2 regions of the Streptomyces sp. URMC 126 genome follow, and region 2 is predicted to be linked to the other one. Evidence: riboswitches for the same ligand, from Rfam matches in the RefSeq annotation. Region 2 holds a riboswitch; the other holds the start of a gene.
The links. A riboswitch is a leader RNA that binds a small molecule or an ion and turns the genes downstream of it on or off. The one in region 2 is predicted to bind thiamine pyrophosphate.
Positions count from the first base shown of each region.

Region 1: linked by a shared signal. The riboswitch ahead of ACSNOK_RS23745 (thiamine ABC transporter substrate-binding protein) and the one ahead of thiO (glycine oxidase ThiO) in region 2 are both predicted to bind thiamine pyrophosphate.

Region 1 covers NZ_JBPQTX010000225.1:4,684-8,073, forward strand. The annotation lists gene ACSNOK_RS23735 (phosphatidate cytidylyltransferase) at 1-781, shown strand, start outside; gene rlmN (23S rRNA (adenine(2503)-C(2))-methyltransferase RlmN) at 862-1,968, shown strand; TPP riboswitch at 2,038-2,142, shown strand; gene ACSNOK_RS23745 (thiamine ABC transporter substrate-binding protein) at 2,138-3,235, shown strand; gene ACSNOK_RS23750 (ABC transporter permease) at 3,211-3,390, shown strand, end outside.
Region 2 covers NZ_JBPQTX010000327.1:2,838-6,227, forward strand. The annotation lists gene ACSNOK_RS28040 (NAD(P)/FAD-dependent oxidoreductase) at 1-1,116, opposite strand, end outside; TPP riboswitch at 1,244-1,356, shown strand; gene thiO (glycine oxidase ThiO) at 1,354-2,559, shown strand; gene thiS (sulfur carrier protein ThiS) at 2,556-2,801, shown strand; gene ACSNOK_RS28055 (thiazole synthase) at 2,803-3,390, shown strand, end outside.

The DNA.
Region 1 (3,390 bases), on a different contig from region 2:
GGTGGGCCTGGGGCTCGGCGCGGTCATCGTCGCCTCGCTCTTCGTCTACAAGCCCGTCTTCCTCGGCGTGATCGTCGTCGCCGTGGTGGTCGGGCTCTGGGAGCTGACCTCCCGGCTCGCCGAGCGGAAGGGCATCAAGGCGCCGCTGGTGCCGCTCGCCATCGGCGGGGCCGCGATGGTCGTCGCCGGGTACGTCGACGGCGCCGAGGGCGCGTGGGTGGCCATGGCCCTCACCGCGCTCGCCGTGCTGGTGTGGCGGATGACGGAACCGCCGGACGACTACCTCAAGGACGTCACGGCGGGCATCTTCACCGCGTTCTACGTGCCGTTCCTGGCCACCTTCGTGGCCCTGATGCTCGCCGCCGACGACGGTGCCTGGCGGGTGCTGACCTTCCTGATCCTCACGGTGGTCAGCGACACCGGCGCCTACGCGGTGGGCTGGCGGTTCGGCAAGCGCAAGCTCGCCCCGCGCATCAGCCCCGGCAAGACCCGCGAGGGCCTGATCGGTGCCGTGCTGTTCGCCATGGCGGCGGGCGCGCTGTGCATGCGCTTCCTGATCGACGACGGGGTGTGGTGGCAGGGCCTGCTGCTCGGCCTGGCCGTCGCGGTGAGCGCGACCCTGGGCGACCTCGGCGAGTCGATGATCAAGCGGGACCTGGGCATCAAGGACATGGGCCGGCTGCTGCCGGGCCATGGCGGGATCATGGACCGGCTGGACTCGCTCCTGCCGACGGCACCGGTGGTGTGGCTGCTGCTGGTGGCCTTCGTCGGCGCCGGCTGACCTGCGCTTTTCCCTTGGGTGGGGTCCGTTGTCCACAGGACGGCGGGCCCCACTCGCGCGTCTGAGACACTGGAAGCATCATGCCTAAGCCCGGAGAACTCACTTTCGTCGCCCCCCGCGGAGCCAAGAAGCCCCCGCGGCACCTCGCCGACCTCTCGCCCGCGGAGCGCAAGGAAGCCGTCGCCGCCATCGGTGAGAAGCCCTTCCGGGCGAAGCAGCTGTCGCAGCACTACTTCGCGCGGTACGCGCACGACCCCGCGCAGTGGACGGACATCCCGGCCGCCGCCCGCGAGAAGCTCGCGGGCGAACTGCTGCCGGAGCTGATGAGCGTCGTACGGCACATCTCGTGCGACGACGACACCACCCGCAAGACGCTGTGGCGGCTGCACGACGGCAAGCTCGTCGAGTCCGTCCTGATGCGCTACCCGGACCGGGTCACCATGTGCATCAGCTCGCAGGCCGGCTGCGGGATGAACTGCCCGTTCTGCGCCACCGGCCAGGCCGGCCTGGACCGTAACCTGTCGACCGCCGAGATCGTGCACCAGATCGTGGACGGCATGCGGGCGCTGCGCGACGGCGAGGTCCCCGGCGGCCCGGCGCGGCTGTCGAACATCGTCTTCATGGGCATGGGCGAGCCGCTGGCCAACTACAAGCGGGTCGTCGGCGCCATCCGCCGGCTGACCGACCCCGAGCCGGACGGCCTGGGTCTGTCGCAGCGCGGCATCACCGTCTCCACCGTCGGCCTGGTGCCGGCGATGCACCGGTTCGCCGACGAGGGCTTCAAGTGCCGCCTCGCGGTCTCGCTGCACGCCCCCGACGACGAGCTGCGCGACACGCTCGTCCCGGTCAACACCCGCTGGAAGGTCCGCGAGGTCCTGGACGCGGCCTGGGAGTACGCGGAGAAGTCCGGCCGCCGGATCTCCATCGAGTACGCCCTGATCCGCGACATCAACGACCAGGCGTGGCGCGGCGACCTGCTGGGCCGGCTGCTCAAGGGTAAGCGGGTGCACGTCAATCTGATCCCGCTGAACCCCACGCCGGGCTCGAAGTGGACGGCGTCCCGTCCGGAGGACGAGCGGGCGTTCGTCGCTGCGATCGCCGCGCACGGCGTGCCGGTCACCGTCCGGGACACGCGCGGCCAGGAGATCGACGGCGCCTGCGGCCAGCTGGCGGCGACCGAGCGCTGAGCCCCCGCCGGGGGCGGGGGAGCGGGCGGGTGCACTGATACGGTGCACTCGCACTGCTCGCACAAATGAACAATCCGACAGGGGAGCGCACACAGCGCTGAGAGTGCGGCCACGCCGCAGACCCTCGGACCTGATCCGGTTAGTACCGGCGTAGGGAGTCAGCTCGACCATGAACACCACCTTCCGGCGTGCCCTGGGCGCCGCCGCCGTCTCCGCCCTGGCCCTCCCGGCCCTCGCGGCCTGCGGCGGCTCCGACGAGGCGAAGGAGAGCGACGGCGGGAAGACGGTCACCGTCGTCTCGCACGAGTCGTTCGTCGTCTCCCCGGACGTGCTGAAGGAGTTCACCGCGCGGACCGGCTACAAGGTCAAGACGATCAAGAGCGGTGACGCCGGGCGGGCGGTGAACCAGGCGATCCTCTCCAAGAGCCACCCGCAGGGTGACGTCTTCTTCGGCGTGGACAACACCCTGCTCTCCCGCGCCCTCGACAACGGGATCTTCGAGCCGTACGAGGCCAAGGGCCTGGACCGGGTGGCGAAGGAGTTCCGGGCCGACGACGCCGAGCACCGGGTGACGCCCGTCGACTCCGGTGACATCTGCGTCAACTACGACCGCGCCTACTTCGCCGACCACAAACTGGCCCCGCCGAAGACCTTCGACGACCTGGTGAAGCCCGAGTACAAGGGCCTGCTGGTCACCGAGAACGCCGCGACCTCCTCCCCGGGCCTCGCCTTCCAGCTCGCCACCGTCGCGAAGTACGGGGACGACGGCTGGCAGGACTACTGGAAGAAGCTCAAGGACAACGGCGTCGAGGTTGTCGACGGCTGGGAGCAGGCGTACAACGACCGCTTCTCCGGCTCCGCCGCCGGCCGCAAGGCCAAGGGCGACCGGCCGCTCGTCGTCTCCTACGCGTCCAGCCCGCCCGCCGAGGTGCAGGGCATGAAGGCGCAGCCGAAGTCGGCGGACGAGGCGCCGACCGGCGTCGCGACCGGCACCTGCTTCCGGCAGACCGAGTACGCCGGCCTGCTCAAGGGCGCGAAGAACGCCAAGGGTGGCAAGGCGCTGCTGGACTTCCTGCTGAGCAAGCGGTTCCAGGAGGACGTGCCGCTCAGCATGTACGTCAAGCCGGTGGTGACGGACGCCAAGCTGCCGGAGCTGTTCACCAAGTTCGGCGCGACGGTCGACGCCCCGGAGACGCTCGCCCCCGAGAAGATCGCGAAGAACCGTGATCAGTGGGTCAAGGCATGGTCCTCGATCGTCCTGAAGTAACCGCGGCAGCCGAAGGAACCGCCCCGAAGGACCACGGCCCCCGGCGCACGGGGGTCCGCCTCGGCCTGATGGCCGTCCCGCTCGCCTTCTTCGGCCTCTTCTTCGCCTATCCGGTCGCCGCGATCGTCACCCGGGGGCTGAAGGCGGACGGGCGG
Region 2 (3,390 bases):
CCAGCACACCGTCCACGCGGCCCCCGCCGGATCCCCCCGCCACACCATCTCGTCGGCCGCCGCATGATGCCCCGCGTACTGCACGAACCGCCCGAACTGCTCGGACCAGAAGTAGGGCACCGGGTCGTAGACCGGCCCCTCGGCCGGCCCGTGCACGATGTTCGCCGCGACGGCCTTCGGCCCCTGCAGGGCGTTGTCCCAGTGGTGGACGAGGAGCCGCTCGCCGTACCGCGCGGAGGGGAAGGAGGCGCAGTCCCCGACCGCGTACACGTCCGGGACGGACGTCCGCAGCCGTTCGTCGGTGACGACGGAACGGTCCGCCGCGAGCTCGACGCCCGAGCCGGCGAGCCAGCCGGTGGCCGGGCGGGCGCCGATGCCCACGACGACGGCGTCGGCGGTCAGCCGGGTGCCGTCGGCGAGCAGCACCGCGCCCGGCTCCAGGGCGGCGACGCGGGCACCGGTGAGCAGCCGGGCGCCGCTCTGCGCGTACCAGTCGGCCATGTGCGCGGCGACCTCGGCGGGCAGCGCGCCGGCCAGCGGCCGGTCGGCGGCCTCGACGACGGTCACCCGGCAGCCGGCCTCGCGGGCGGCGGTGGCGAACTCGGCGCCGATCCAGCCCGCGCCGACGGCGACCACGTCGCCCTTGCGCTCCAGCAGCGGACGCAGCCGCTCCGCGTCGTCCAGGGTGCGCAGCAGGTGCACCCCGGGCAGGTCCTCGGCGCCGGGCAGCCGGACCGGCTCGGCGCCGGTGGCCACCACCAGGACGTCGTACGGGACCGGGCCGCGCGCCGTGTCCACCTCGTGGTCGGCGGGCCGCAACCCGGTGACGTCCAGGCCGAGTTCCAGCTCGATGTCCAGCGAGGCGAAGTCGACCTCGAAGGCGGACCCGTCGGCCTTGCCGAGCAGCACCGCCTTGGACAGCGGCGGCCGGTCGTAGGGCGGGTGGGGCTCGGCGCCCAGCAGGGTGATCGTGCCCTCCCAGCCCTGTTCGCGGAGGGCGACGGCGGTCTGCACACCGGCCATGCCGGCGCCGGCGACGACCACGCGCCGCCGCGCCGCGCCCTCCGTCGCCGTCTCGGGGGCCGTACCACTGCGGGTGTTCGTCTGCTCACTCACCCGATCACTGTAGGCGGACGGCCGTCCGCATCCGGAGCACCGGGTGGGGAGACCTCCGACACAGCGTCCACGGCGGCACCGCGCCGCCTTCCGCCGCGTTCCCGGCCCGTACTAGGGTGGCCGGTGCACAAGCACTCGCGGGAGCCCGGACGGACCGGGCTGAGAGGGAGGCTGGACGGCCTCCGACCGTACGAACCTGATCCGGGTCATGCCGGCGAAGGGAGGGGCTGGACGCCCATGCACGCGTCTTCTCGCACAGGGCCTCCGGGCACGTACGACGTCCTGGTGATCGGCGGCGGGATCATCGGCCTGGTGACCGCCTGGCGGACCGCCCAGCGCGGCCTGCGGACCGCCGTCGCCGACCCGGCGCCCGGCGGCGGGGCCGCCCTGGTGGCGGCCGGAATGCTGGCCGCCGTCACCGAACTGCACTACGGCGAGCAGGCGCTGCTCGCCCTCAACCTGGCCTCGGCCCGCCGCTACCCCGCCTTCACGGCGGAGCTGGAGGAGGCGAGCGGCCGGGACACCGGCTACCGCGCCTGCGGCACCCTCTCCGTCGCCCTCGACGCCGACGACCGCGCCCACCTGCGCGAACTCGGCGCGTTCCAGCAGCGCTGCGGGCTCGACGCACAGTGGCTGACCGGCCGCGAGTGCCGCCGCCTGGAACCGATGCTCGCCCCCGGAGTCCAGGGCGGCCTGCGGGTGGACGGCGACCACCAGACCGACCCCCGGCGGCTGGCCGCCGCCCTGCTGACCGCCTGCGAACGCGCCGGGGTGGCCTTCCACCGGGCCGCGGCGGCGCGGGTGCTGCTGGACGGCGACCGGGCCGCGGGCGCCGAACTCGCCGACGGCGAGCGGATCACCGCCGGCCAGACCGTGCTGGCGGCCGGCAGCCACAGCGGCCGGATCGCCGGGCTGCCCGCCGCGGTGGTGCCCCCGGTCCGCCCGGTCAAGGGCCAGACGCTGCGGCTGCGCGTCCCCGAGGCGTACCGGCCGTTCCTCTCCCGCACCGTCCGGGCGGTCGTCCGCGGCGGACACGTCTACCTGGTCCCCCGCGAGAACGGCGAGCTGGTCATCGGCGCGACCAGCGAGGAACTCGGCTGGGACACCACCGTCACCGCCGGCGGCGTCTACGAGCTGCTGCGCGACGCCCACGAGCTGGTGCCCGGCCTCACCGAGCTGCCGCTCGCCGAGACCTCGGCCGGGCTGCGCCCCGGCTCCCCCGACAACGCGCCCCTGCTCGGCCCGACCGAGCTCCCCGGCCTCCACCTGGCCACCGGCCATTACCGTAACGGCGTCCTGCTGACCCCGCTCACCGGCGACGTCATGGCCGAGGTCCTCGCCACCGGGCGGCTGCCCGAGGAGGCCCGGCCCTTCTCCCCCCGCCGGTTCGCCGCGCCGGCCGGCCCCCGCCCGTCCTCCCTCGCTCAGGAGCCCACCGCATGACCGGCACGGAAACGCCCCGCACCCCTTCCGACGTCCACACCGTCCACGTCAACGGCGAGCGGCGCGCCGTCCAGCCCGGGACCACCCTCGCCGCGCTCGTCGCCGGCCTCACCGGCACCGCCTCCCCGGGCGGCGTCGCCGCCGCCGTCAACGAGACCGTCGTCCCGCGCGGCGACTGGGCGGACACGCCCCTGCGCGACGGCGACCGGGTCGAGGTCCTCACCGCGGTCCAGGGAGGCTGACATGGCGGACGACGTGCTCACCATCGCCGGCACCACCTTCACCTCCCGCCTGATCATGGGGACCGGCGGCGCCCCCAGCCTGGAGGTGATGGAACGGGCCCTGCTCGCCTCCGGCACCGAGCTGACCACCGTCGCGATGCGCCGCCTCGACCCGGCGGTCCGCGGCTCGGTCCTCTCCGTGCTCGACCGGCACGGCATCCGGGTGCTCCCCAACACGGCCGGCTGCTTCACCGCCGGCGAGGCCGTCCTCACCGCCCGGCTGGCCCGCGAGGCGCTCGGCACCGACTGGGTGAAGCTGGAGGTCATCGCGGACGAGCGCACCCTGCTGCCCGACCCCATCGAGCTGCTCGACGCGGCCGAGATCCTCGTCGACGACGGCTTCACCGTCCTCCCCTACACCAACGACGACCCCGTCCTGGCCCGCCGCCTGGAGGACGCCGGCTGCGCCGCGATCATGCCCCTCGGCTCGCCCATCGGCTCCGGCCTCGGCATCCGCAACCCGCACAACTTCCAGCTGATCACCGAGCGGGCGAAGGTCCCGGTGATCCTGGACGCGGGCGCGGGCACTGCGTCCGACGCCGCGCTCGCC